One region of the Hominiventricola aquisgranensis genome, then DNA from elsewhere that is predicted to be linked to it. Evidence: riboswitches for the same ligand, from Rfam matches in the RefSeq annotation. Region 1 holds a riboswitch; each other region holds the start of a gene.
What was found. A riboswitch is a leader RNA that binds a small molecule or an ion and turns the genes downstream of it on or off. The one in region 1 is predicted to bind cobalamin.

Region 1 (3,124 bases):
CCTGTGAATAAGAAGGCGCCAAGAGTCTGGCGTACTTCCTTGTCTGTCAGGGACGGGAACTGTTCATGAAAATGTTCCACCACGGTCAGATCTGACTGCAGAGCTGCGGTCTGCTGGTCAAAATAGCCCATCAGCACCTGTTGGCCAAGGGTCAGAGTTCCCTTGACAGGTGGGATCAGTCCTGCTGCGGTCTTCAGAAACGTGGATTTTCCGGCTCCGTTGGGACCGATGATACCGAGCTTCTGACCTCGGCGGATCCGAAGAGACAGTTCCAGCAGTGTCTTGTCATAACCAATCTGTAAATGTTCTGCCTCCAATACCCACTTGGCACTGCGCACGGATGGTTCCAGTGCGCCGGTGAATATGTGATAATCTTCCACTGGAGGTTTTTCTATCTTTGGCATTCGCTCCAGGATCTTTTTTCTGGATCTGGCAAATGCCGCTTTTTTAGGCTTGTTCTTGAATCGTTCGATCAGTTCCTCCAGCCGTTCGATCTCTTCCTGCTGGTGACGGTAAGACCGTTCCTGAATTGCCAGGTCTCTGGATTTTTGTTCTTTATAAGAAGTATAGTTGCCGGCATAGCGGATCAGTTTCTGCTGCCGGAATTCACAGACCGTATCAGCCGTCCGGTCCAGAAAGAACCGGTCATGAGAGACCATGACCACGGCACCGGCATATTGACGCAGATACTCTTCTAACCATTCGGTTGTTTCCATGTCCAGATGGTTGGTAGGTTCATCCAGCAGCAGAATATCAGGATGGGCAAGAAGAAGACGGATCAGGGCAATCTTCGTCTGCTCGCCGCCAGAGAACTGCGACAGCCTTTTCCTTTTATCTTCTTTGGAAAATCCGAAACCAGTGAAGAGACGGTCATATTCCTGTTCCCAGGTGAAACGTTCCCGATCCCATTTGTCAGGACATGGACAGGATTTGAGAAGTTCTTCCTCCACGGTAATGGTGGTGTCAGAAAAAGCCTGCTGACAGAGCAGGCCGGTGGTCAGGGATCGAGAAGTAAGGATTCCCTGTGCCTTGGAATGATCATCACGGTCAAGGGAGAGTTCTCCCGCCAGAAGTCGAAGGAGTGTTGTCTTTCCACAGCCATTTCTGCCCACGATGGCAATCTTCTCATTTCCACGGATCTCAAAATCAAAATGTGCAAGGACAGTCTGTGCTCCAATGCTGAGCGTGCCGTCCTGAATCTGTAATAACATGGGTGCTCCTCACGGTAAAATATGATTCCTAACTATATCAAAGATCAAAGCACATTGCAAGGCAGCAGAAAAGGGTAAATGCTCCCTGGAAAGTTTCATAATATTTCTTTTAACACTTGCCCTATGGAGCAGACAGTGTTATACTTACACACGTAATGAGTTCTGAAAACTAAATAAGAAACAGTTGGTGCCGCATTTTGCGGAGAATAGGGAAACAGGTGAGAGGCCTGTGCGATCTCGTCACTGTATGCAGCGAGTAGTTGTCGATGATGCCACTGAGGAGACTTGGGAAGGCAGACAGACTATGTGGAACTGCGAGTCAGGAGACCTGCCAGCTGTGGTACGGGAAATACATATTCCAGATCACGAGGTTTGGTTGTACCGAAAGATAGATTTCGATAAACCGACTGCGCACGCATGTTGGTTTTTGTCTTTTTCGCATCCCTTTTATTTAGCGGCTTCAGTATCATTGCAAAATATTTCTTTAAGGGAGAGAAAAAACATGAAGAAGAAAGTTGTAGCAGTTCTTTGTGCAGCAGCTATGACCGCAACATTAGTTGCAGGCTGCGGAAGTAAGACAACAACAGAAGCTCCGGCAGAGACTACCGAAGAGACCACTGAGGAGACAACAGAAGCTCCGGCTGAGGATGCAGCAGAAGATGCAGATGCTGACCAGGCAGCAGCAGACGAGGTTGCAGCTCTGATCGATAAGATCTACGTTCAGGAAAGAACTGAGACTACCGATGAGGATTGTAAAGCAGCAAAAGAGGCATGGGATGCTCTGACTGATGCTCAGAAAGAGCTGGTTGAAGGTGAAGAAGCTGATCCGGATTACTTCGGACGCGACACCGGAGATGCTTCCAAGGATGATCCGCGTAACCAGGATGAGATCGGAGAGAACGAGCTTCTGGTAGTAAGCTTTGGTACTTCTTTCAACGACAGCCGTGTAGCTGATATCAAAGGCATCGAGGATGCTCTTGCAGAGGCTAATCCGGACTGGTCTGTAAGACGTGCATTTACCGCACAGATCATTATCAACCATATCCAGGCTCGTGATGATGAGCACATTGACAACATGGATCAGGCACTTGAGAGAGCTGTAGATAATGGTGTTAAGAACCTGGTTGTACAGCCGACCCATCTGATGCATGGTGCTGAGTACGATGAGCTTTGTGAGGCAGTTGCAAACTACGAGGATAAATTTGAGTCTGTTAAGATCGCTGAGCCGCTGCTTGGTGAGGTTGGAGCAGACGCTTCTGCTGTAAATGAGGATAAGAAGGCAGTTGCAGAAGCAATCACCGCTGAGGCAGTTAAGACTGCTGGATATGACAGTACAGATGCTGCAGCAGAGGACGGAACCGCATTTGTATTCATGGGACATGGTACTTCCCATACCGCAAAAGTTTCCTACAGCCAGATGCAGGCACAGATGGACGAGCTTGGATACAAGAACGTATTCATCGGAACCGTAGAGGGCGAGCCGGAAGAGACTGCATGTGAGAACGTGATCAAAGCAGTTGCTGATGCAGGTTACAAGAAAGTTGTTCTTCGTCCGCTGATGGTAGTGGCTGGAGATCATGCAAATAACGACATGGCAGGTGAGGATGCTGATTCCTGGTTAAGCCAGTTCAAGGCTTCTGGAAGCTTTGACAGCGTAGATACTCAGATCGCTGGTCTTGGTGAGATCCCGGCTGTTCAGGATCTCTATGTAGCACACACCGCAGCTGTCATCGGAAAGTAAAGGAAGAGACAGAACATGAAAAGAAAGATCGTTACATTGCTGGGGGTGGCAGCATTGAGCTGTGCCATCATGACAGGATGTGGAAGCAAAGACGCACAGACCGAGGCGCCTGCACAGGAGACAGAAGAGACTGCTGAAGCAGATACTACGAAGGCTGATGTTGCAGAGGAGA
Region 2 (3,124 bases), on a different contig from region 1:
TGCAAGAATGGACAAAGGAGAAGAACTGCTGGCATCCTGGAATCCAAGTTCCTGGATGGCAGCGTGCTTTGCCGCATTTTATCAGGAACACAGTCAGGAAGATGTGTGCTATCATGTGATGACAGCGGGTATAGAAGAAATATTGGATCGGTGTCAGTCTGGCAAAGATGACATTGGATTTGTGTATGTATCGGAAGAACAGATGCCGTCCTTCCAATATCGACTGGAGTGTGGAAAGCTGGAATTTCAGGAACTGAAGCGGACGAAGGCATATCTCTATTTTGGGAAAGAGCATCCGCTGGCTGGAAGGAAGAGTATCGAAGAGATTCCGAAAAACCAGGTGCGTCTGGTGCAGTGTTATGAAGATGAATATACGCTGGGACGTAATCTGATGGGCAATACGGAAGAAAGTCCGGTATCAGATATGAAGATCTCTGTGATCACCAACAGCGATTATGTGATGAACGAACTGCTGCAAAAGACCGACCTTGGAAATGTCAGTGGAGGTTATCTAAGCAGGGAAAAGGAATCCCAGGGATATCCGGGATATTCTTTGTACGGAGAGGAACAACCGATTCTCTTTGGATGTGTGACACGACAAGGGGAACAGCCAGGAGGGTGGGCAGAACACTATCTTTCCTATGTGAAGCAGCGGTTGCAAGAATAGATATAACAAAAAGGAATACAAATATATCTATCAAGGAATGCTTCTGTATTGACAAAAAATGTAATAGATGAGAAAATAATACATAATGTTCATATGGTTGGCAATTAAGCCATAAAAATAAGTTCGAAGGAAGCTTCGATGAAAAGGGAATCCGGTGAAAGTCCGGAACGATTCCGTCACTGTGATAGCTAGTCCACAGGAATATGCCACTGAGAAGATCTTGGGAAGGCGCTGTGGATGTTTGATGCTTAAGTCAGGAGACCTGCTTATTTTGATCAGAGAGAGTTCTTGCGGAAGACAGGGAAATCTTACTTAACAGAGGATTAGTGCGCATAATATGCGCTTATTCAGAGTGGGAGAAAGTCGGATGTAGATCCGGCTTTTCTTGTGTGTTTTATGATGGGAGGACAAGTGTTTTGCTCTGATGGATCTCAATGCGCTGACAGAAGAATGGACGAGAAAGGACAAAATATGAAGAATAAGAAATGTATCAGTTTGACCCTGGCAGCAATTCTTTTGCTGACCGGCTGCGGTGCAAAAGGAAGCGACAGCTCTGCATCAGCAGATAACAGTGGAAAAAAAGTACTGACTTTCGGATGTCAGATGTACACCGATGGTATTGTAAACAGTGTGACCGATGAGAACGGCGGATGGAATGCTATGCGTTATGGTATTTCCGAGGGTCTGTTTAAATTCAACGACAGCATGGAAGTAGAGCCGTGGCTCGCAGACAGCTATACGGTAAATGATGAGCATACGGAGTGGGTTATCACTCTGAAAGATGGAATCAAATTCTCAGATGGATGCGATCTGACTCCAACTAAGGTAAAAGAGTGTTTTGAATATCTGAAAGAAATGGGACCGAGCGGTTCTGCAAAACCACAGAAATATCTGGAGTTTGAGGCAACCATTACTGCTGATGACGATGCCAATACTCTGGCGATCCAGACCACCCAGCCGTATGCAAACCTTCCGGGACAGCTGGCTCATCCGACCATGGCGATCATCGATGTGGCTGATATCGAGAACTTTGATAACGGCATCATCGGAACCGGCCCGTACATGATCGATAAATTCAACGGTGTTGGTGTAGGATATGACTTGGTTGCAAACCCGAACTACCGTGAGGAAGTTCCGTATGACGAAGTAAAACTGATGTATATGGGTGATGCTTCTGCAAAGACCATGGCACTGCAGAGTGGTCAGGTAGACCTGGTAGAGAATATTACTAACGTATCTGATATTCAGGATTTCAAGGATAATCCAGATTTCACCGTAGATATCGCTTCTGGTGTGCGTTGTGGATTCAGCTGGATGAACTTTGACGGTATTCTGGGCAACAAAACCCTGCGTCAGGCAATCCTCATGGGAATTGATTATGATACCATCTGCAATTCCAAAACTATCGGAGGACTGTATACTCCGGGATTCTCCGTACTGCCGTCTACATTAAGCTACGGATATGACAAACTGAACAATCCGTATACTTATGATCCGGAAGGCGCGAAAAAGCTCCTTGATGATGCTGGTATCGTAGACACTGACGGGGATGGAATCCGTGAGATCGACGGACAGAACATCAATCTGCATTACGTTTCCTATGAGAACCGTCTGCTGAACGATTTCTCCAATGCACATATTCAGTATCTGGCAGAGATCGGTATTGGTTGCACCGCAGACTACGGCAGCTCTGATGACCAGTGGAGCAAACTTGCTGCCGGAGATTATGATTTCAATAACAATAACTGGATCACTGTAGGTACCGGTGACCCGTATGCTTACATGGCAAACTGGGCAACTGATACTACTTACTGCGGATATTCCAATCCGGAGTATGATGAGCTGTTTGAGCAGCTGAAGAGCGAGATGGACGAGGACAAGCGTGCAGATCTGATCTTCCAGATGCAGCAGATCCTGGTAGATGATGCAGCTGTTCTGATCGACGGTTATTACAACTCATCTATGATCTATTCCAAGAATGTAGGAAATGCACATATCCATACGGCAGATTACTACTGGCTGACCACCGAGATCACCCCGGCTCAGTAAACAGACAATGATTACCCCCATCCGCGCCCTTACCGGCGGTCAGGGTGGGGGTATTTCCGCGCATGAGATTTTATGCGTATGTCCCATTGCGAAAGAAAGGAGCAAGCATTTTGAATAAGAAACAGATTCTTCGACGAATCATGCAGATTGTGATTGTGCTGGTCGGTATCAGTTTTGTAACATTTTTACTTACGTATCTGTCTCCCGGTGATCCGGTCCGTAACATGTTCTCCGCTACCGGTGTCATGCCAACGGAAGAACTGGTACAGCAGACCAGAGACGAGATGGGTCTGAACGATCCTTTTTTCACCCAATATTTCCGCTGGCTGTTTAACTGTCTTCATGGTAATTTTGGAAAATCCTACAGTCTGAACAAGCCGGTTGTAGAGCTTCTGGCAGCTCGTGTCC
Region 3 (3,124 bases), on a different contig from region 1:
CCATCACATGCATCGGCTGCTCATTCACATGAGAAAAGATTGGTGTGATGCCTTTCGCTTCACAATATTTCACCAGATTCTGAAGAGCATTCATAGCAGTACTGTCAAGTGCAGGAACACTTCTCATACGAAGCACCAGACATTTGGTAAAATCTTTCACTACAATGTGTTCAATCGCATTGGCTGCTCCAAAGAACAACGGTCCGGTAATCTCATAGACGCGGATCTCTTTCGCAAGTTTCTGCATATGATCATTAACTGCATCTGAATCATCGTCCACGTAAGTCCAGCTGTCCACGTGCGTCTCATCGCTCATGCGCTTCATGAACAGCAGACAGGTCAACAGCATACCGATCTCAATAGCAACTACCAGATCAAATACAACGGTCAGGAAGAAGGTTACCAGCAGCACCAGAATATCACTCTTCGGTGCGGTCTGGATCAGATGAGTGAACGGTCTCCACTGACACATATTGTAAGCAACCACGAACAGGATCGCAGCGATGGTCGGCATGGGGATCATTCCCGCATAAGGCATCAGAACTACCAGTACCAGTACCAATGTGATAGAATGCACCATTCCAGCTATGGGAGTACGTCCACCATTTTTAATGTTGGCTGCTGTACGTGCGATGGCTCCTGTGGCCGGGATTCCGCCGAACAGGGCGGAGGCAATATTTCCTGCTCCCTGAGCTACCAGTTCCATGTCTGAACGATGTTTCCCGTTGATCATACCGTCTGCAACCACGCAGGACAGCAGAGACTCAATAGCTGCCAGCACAGCAATGGTAAATGCATTTGGAATTGCATCCTCCACAGCTGCAAGGCTCAGTGCCGGAAGGTGGAAACCTGGCAGTGCATTGCTGATAGAATACAGATCTCCGATGGTAGAAGCCTTCAACGGAAGGAATTTTACCATCAGGATTCCTGCGACCACAGCCAGCAGAGAACCCGGAATCTTTTTGAAAATATAAGGAGAAATAATCAGGATTGCAAGACTTACCACGCCAACGATCACTGCAGACAGATTGACAGTGCCACAATTTTCAACAAAAGCGTGAAGCTTTTCCATGGTCTCAATGGGTTTTACTCCGTCCGGATAAGTCACGCCAAAGAAATCTTTGAGCTGACCGATCACGATGGTCACAGCAATTCCAGCTGTAAATCCGGTGGTGATGGTGTACGGAATAAAACGGATCAGTGTACCAAAATGGCACAGTCCCATCAGAATCAGAAAGATTCCTGCCAGGATCGTCGCGATCACCAGTCCATCCAGACCATTTTTCGCCACAATACCAGCTACGATCGTCGCAAATGCAGCTGTCGGTCCTGCAATCTGTACGCTGCTGCCACCAAGTGCAGAGATCACAAATCCCGCAACAATTGCGGTGAAAATACCTGCCTCCGGACCGACGCCTGATGCCAGTGCCAGCGCAATGGACAACGGAAGGGCAATGATCGCCACAATAATTCCAGCCGTCACATCTTTGACAAACTGTTCCCGGCTATACGTTTTCATACATGTTAGTAACATTGGTTTCAAAGAACTCATCAGTTAAAAATCCTTTCTAGTTGGATATCCTCGGTTGTCAAACACAACTTTTCCAGTATATCACAAGAAAGAGATTTTTCAATGATGAATTATCATTTATAATCAATACACTCTTGACACTCAAATATGACTATGTTATATATTTAACAGAATAAGTGTCGACTAATCTTCGATTGAGTCGGTGAAAAGGGAAATGGGTGTGAGTCCCATGCGGTGCCGCCGCTGTAAGCGCACGATACAGGGTTGTTTTCTTTCACTGTCTTTTCTCAAAACATGGATGGGAAGAGAGAAAACAGACAAAACCCGCGCAAGCCAGAAGACCTGCTTATTTTTCTTTTGCTGTCACGGTCCATGACACTTGCGAAAGATATAGGGCGCAGTGCGTCCAGATGCCGAAAACGGGTGCATCATCTGATCCATAGAGTTCAGATGATGCTTTTTTTATGGGCTGATTACAAACTACATATTAATGGAGGAAATCTTATGAAAAAGAGAACAGTAAGCGTATTGTTAACTACCTGTCTTGCAGCAGGTATGCTGGCCGGGTGTGGTTCCACATCCGCTGATACCACAGCCACTACTGACAAAACAACAGAAGAGACTACCAACGAAACGGAGAGTACAGATGCATCTGAGGCTTCTGAAACTGCCGATGCAGACAGCGACTATGAGCCGGTCACCATTACTCTGAATCTGGAGCGTTCCGGTCTTGGCGAAAATGTTGAATACACTTTCACTAAGAAACCATCCGAAGTCGTTGCTTCCGGTGATCAGATGGCTGACTTCTTCTTTGATCTGGGACTGGAGGACCAGATGGCTGGCTACACAAAAGGAAGCTGCTGGAGTACTGTATCCCAGTATCCGGCACGCGACAAAGTTCCACAGCTTCTGGAACCGGGTAAAGGTCTTTCCAATATGTCCAAGGAAGAGCTGCTGTCAACCGGATGTGATTTTCTGATTGGCTGGGACTCTGTATTTTCAGACAAAAACTTCAGTAAAGAATTCTGCGACCAGAACGGTATCGCAACTTATTTCCCATATGTGTGCTCCGACAAAGCAACCTTTGAGGATCTGTACAAAGATTATGAGACCCTTGGTGCTATTTTCCAGGTACAGGATGTAGCTGCTGAAAAAGTACAGACTATGAAAGATACTCTGCAGAAAGTAAAAGACACTTTGGGTGATGAAGCTTATGAAAATCCGGTCACTGTATTCGCTTATGACTCTGGTGAAGATGCTCCGTTTACCGCATGCCAGGGTATGCCGGGCGACATTATCAAACTGGCTGGCGGAATCTCCATCTTCGATGATATCGAGGCTGGCTGGGCAACTCCGTCTTGGGAAGAGGTTGTGGAGCGTGATCCGGATGTAATTCTGATTCTCGAGTACACCGGAGGTGATGTGGCAGATAAAAAGGAATTCCTGGAGACCAACGAGTTCACCAAGAATCTGCGCGCTGTCAAAGAAGGCAAAATCTTCTCCGTATGCTGCAGTGATATGCAGGGAAGTGCCGGAAGTGCAGTCGCTGTAAAAGCAATCGCAGAGCAGTTATATCCGGACAAATTCTAAGAA
Region 4 (3,124 bases), on a different contig from region 1:
CTGTAATAAACAATTACGATCTGTCCCATTTTAAGAATCCTCCTGTCTTTAATATGCCTGGCAACTGATCTCACACAGACTGCTGCCTGCGCTCAGCATCTGCAGTACCATGTTCCGAACTGCCTGATAGAGCTGAAATGTCTTTTTGGCTCCTGTCTCATCACTGTATACCTTCCAGTAGCCAGAGCAGAGGAAATCTTTTCCTTCATGCTCAATGAATCCTTTCACATCACTTAACGGATATCCAAGAAATGCACCCATCTCATGAGGAAATTCAGCTCTTCCTTCTTTGTATTCCGTAAACCGTTCCGCCAGCCTTGCAAGCATCTGGTCAAGTGTACTCTCTTCTGTCTGATACCCATAGGATTTCAGAAATTCTGCTGTCCCCGGCCAGAGAAGCAATGCTTCCAGTCTGTCCTTCCGGTACAGAAGCCAGATACTTTTCTGTTCTCCCCGATGGAGACAGATCCCCCATATTCCAGGAATGTCTTCCATCTCCAGAAACCGCTCTTCTTCCTCTCTTGTAAGAATCAGAAGATTGGATGGCTTCACATCCATAAGAACCGGCGAACACTGATTCGCAATACTGTTTCCAATCATTGTCTCTATCATCTCTTCCTCCGATCCCTTTGGTTAGTTTATTCTAATTAGTTGCCGCTAACTTATAGTATCAGATTCCATTAAAAAAAGCAACCATGCAGCTGATAGATTTTATCAACTACATAGCTGCCATGATTTAGTTTCCCAGATTTTCACAGATATATGCAAGAAATTTCTCTGCTTCTGCTGTTAATTCATCCCTTTTTCGCTTCACATATCCAAGTACGATCCGATCCTTCTCTCCTTTGATAGGAATCTGCCGGATTCGTCTGTCCGTCTCCTGCCGGCTGTCTCCACAGACAGAAATGCTGCACAGATCAGTTTTGCTGACTAACTCAAGCAGCACATCCCTGCTATTAGTCATCAATGTCTTTCCATGAGTTCTGTGATACTGATAGTCTTCCTTCCCATGCACCAGTTGAATCGAAAACATATCCTGGTCTGCATCCATCTGAATCAGTTTGATCTCCCGCAGTTCTTTGTTGCTCACCGACTCTGCCCCATATAACGGGCTCTCCGGTCCTGCCAGTAATACAGGCGAACGTTTCCCGATCTCCGTAAATTCCAGCCGCTTGTGCGCCAGCATCTGCAGAAGTGCCGTCTTCTGATTCTGATCCACCAGAAGGAATCCGATGTCCACTCGATGGTGATGGACCATGCGCAGGAGTTCTTCTGCATTACGCTCCATATATTCCACATGAAGTCCTTCTTTTACTTCCTGTGCATAAAATGTCCGAAACAGATGATTCAGCTCATCATCCGGTGTCACTGCAATCTTCAGCATCCGGATATCCTTTTCTTCCCGCACATGCTGGATCTTGCCGGAATCTACCAGGATCCTGCAGGCATATTCGTATACCTTGCGTCCCTCTTCTGTAGCTTCCACACCTCTTGCGTTTCGCTTGAGAAGCTGCATGCCAAGCTCTACCTCCAGAGATTTGATCGTTTTGCTGATATGCGGCTGCGTTGTATATAAGAGCTCTGACGCCTTCTTGAAACTTCCATTGTCAATGCTGACAACCAGATACTGAAGCTGCTTAATATCCATATTTTTCCCCCGTTCTCCACGTTATACAATAAAAACCTGCGCATACGCGCAGGTCTGATCTCTTTTCTATACACGGACAAAGACGAGATGCAGGATGGCTGCTCTCGTTTATTGATATGTCTATGTAAGAGTTCTTATCTGCCGTAAGAAGCACTTATTCCCTGCAAGCAGTTCTCCTGACTCCAGTTCACAACCATTACAGTCCTTCCCAGACCTCTCCGGTCCAGTGGATCATCTATAACGGCTCCCTGTCACAGTGGCGGGACCGCACCGGATTCACACCGGTTTCTCTATAAATCCTTTCGGAACTTGCAGTACCCGGAATCTATCATGAATTCCGTCGTTTTCTTTATTTCAACTATATAGAAGTTTCTCCGGATTGTCCACCTTTTTTTCCTGTCTTTGTGTAAAAAAGAGACTATGGATCACCCATAGTCTCTCTTTGCGCATTATTTATTTCAGAATCACCTGGTCTATGTCCTGTACATTATGATAGCCCTTCTGGCGCAATGCATAAGTCAGTATCCGGTTCCATTCCTCAGCATCAAAATCTACTTCATGATGATTTTTCAGAATCACACGGCAGCCATTGATCGGATCCTGCGCAGATCTCCCGGTCAGACGATATGGAACATTCGTCTGAAATACGCCAAGCTCTGTCAGAGCATTTACCATCCGGTATACCGTTGCAATTCCAATATTCTTATCACGTTTAGAAGCCTGATAATAAATTTCTTTGCAGCTGGTGCAGTCCTGTTCAAATACAATGTCAAGAATCAGCCTGCGCTGCTTCGTGATCCGCATGCCACGGTTCCGAAATTTCTCCAGGATCATATCCTTTTCACGTGTAGTCCGAATCAGTTTTTCGTCTTGCACTTGGAGCATCCTCCGCATCCTCCTCCGCAGCTTCCACAGCTCTTTCCATTTTTCTTATCTTTCCAGATACTGCGTGCAGCTGCTACAACTATTGCCAGTACAACAAGTCCTACAACCAGTGTTCCCATTTTTTATGCCCTTGCCTTTACTTTTACATTCAGAGTTGTTGCTTCTTTATACGGACGAACCAACAGCCAGATGAACAGTACGATCAGTACAATTGCAACGATCAGCCATGGAGTATATACACCATAGAAGATAGCACTTCCAACCTGATTGATCACCAGAGATACGCAGTAAGCAAGCAGACACTGATATCCAATTGCAAACCAGGTCCATTTTGCATTGTTCATCTCTCTCTTGATAGCTCCGATTGCTGCGAAGCATGGTGCACACAGCAAGTTAAATACCAGATATGCATATGCTGCAACTGCGGTATAATCCTTGGCAATACTGCCCCAGAACTCTGCACCATCCTCAGCAACTTCCTCTAATCCATACAGAACGCCGAAGGTACCTACTACGTTCTCTTTTGCTACCAGACCGGTAATTGCTGCTACAGTAGCTTTTGCATTGCCGAATCCCTGCGGAATGAAGATC

Region 2: another riboswitch for cobalamin. It lies ahead of WMO62_RS01640 (ABC transporter substrate-binding protein); the one in region 1 lies ahead of WMO62_RS12875 (sirohydrochlorin cobaltochelatase).
Region 3: another riboswitch for cobalamin. It lies ahead of WMO62_RS14545 (ABC transporter substrate-binding protein); the one in region 1 lies ahead of WMO62_RS12875 (sirohydrochlorin cobaltochelatase).
Region 4: another riboswitch for cobalamin. It lies ahead of WMO62_RS08380 (LysR family transcriptional regulator); the one in region 1 lies ahead of WMO62_RS12875 (sirohydrochlorin cobaltochelatase).

Annotation. Positions count from the first base shown of each region.
Region 1 covers NZ_JBBMFC010000025.1:34,369-37,492, forward strand. The annotation lists gene WMO62_RS12870 (ABC-F family ATP-binding cassette domain-containing protein) at 1-1,211, opposite strand, end outside; cobalamin riboswitch at 1,380-1,561, shown strand; gene WMO62_RS12875 (sirohydrochlorin cobaltochelatase) at 1,714-2,952, shown strand; gene WMO62_RS12880 (hypothetical protein) at 2,968-3,124, shown strand, end outside.
Region 2 covers NZ_JBBMFC010000002.1:125,273-128,396, forward strand. The annotation lists gene WMO62_RS01635 (LysR family transcriptional regulator) at 1-667, shown strand, start outside; cobalamin riboswitch at 770-951, shown strand; gene WMO62_RS01640 (ABC transporter substrate-binding protein) at 1,139-2,716, shown strand; gene nikB (nickel ABC transporter permease) at 2,827-3,124, shown strand, end outside.
Region 3 covers NZ_JBBMFC010000039.1:2,372-5,495, reverse strand. The annotation lists gene WMO62_RS14550 (SulP family inorganic anion transporter) at 1-1,552, opposite strand, end outside; cobalamin riboswitch at 1,689-1,895, shown strand; gene WMO62_RS14545 (ABC transporter substrate-binding protein) at 2,036-3,121, shown strand.
Region 4 covers NZ_JBBMFC010000013.1:2,481-5,604, reverse strand. The annotation lists gene WMO62_RS08390 (flavodoxin) at 1-29, opposite strand, end outside; gene WMO62_RS08385 (DUF3793 family protein) at 49-612, opposite strand; gene WMO62_RS08380 (LysR family transcriptional regulator) at 737-1,648, opposite strand; cobalamin riboswitch at 1,798-1,976, opposite strand; gene WMO62_RS08375 (Fur family transcriptional regulator) at 2,102-2,533, opposite strand; gene WMO62_RS08370 (FeoB-associated Cys-rich membrane protein) at 2,506-2,652, opposite strand; gene feoB (ferrous iron transport protein B) at 2,656-3,124, opposite strand, start outside.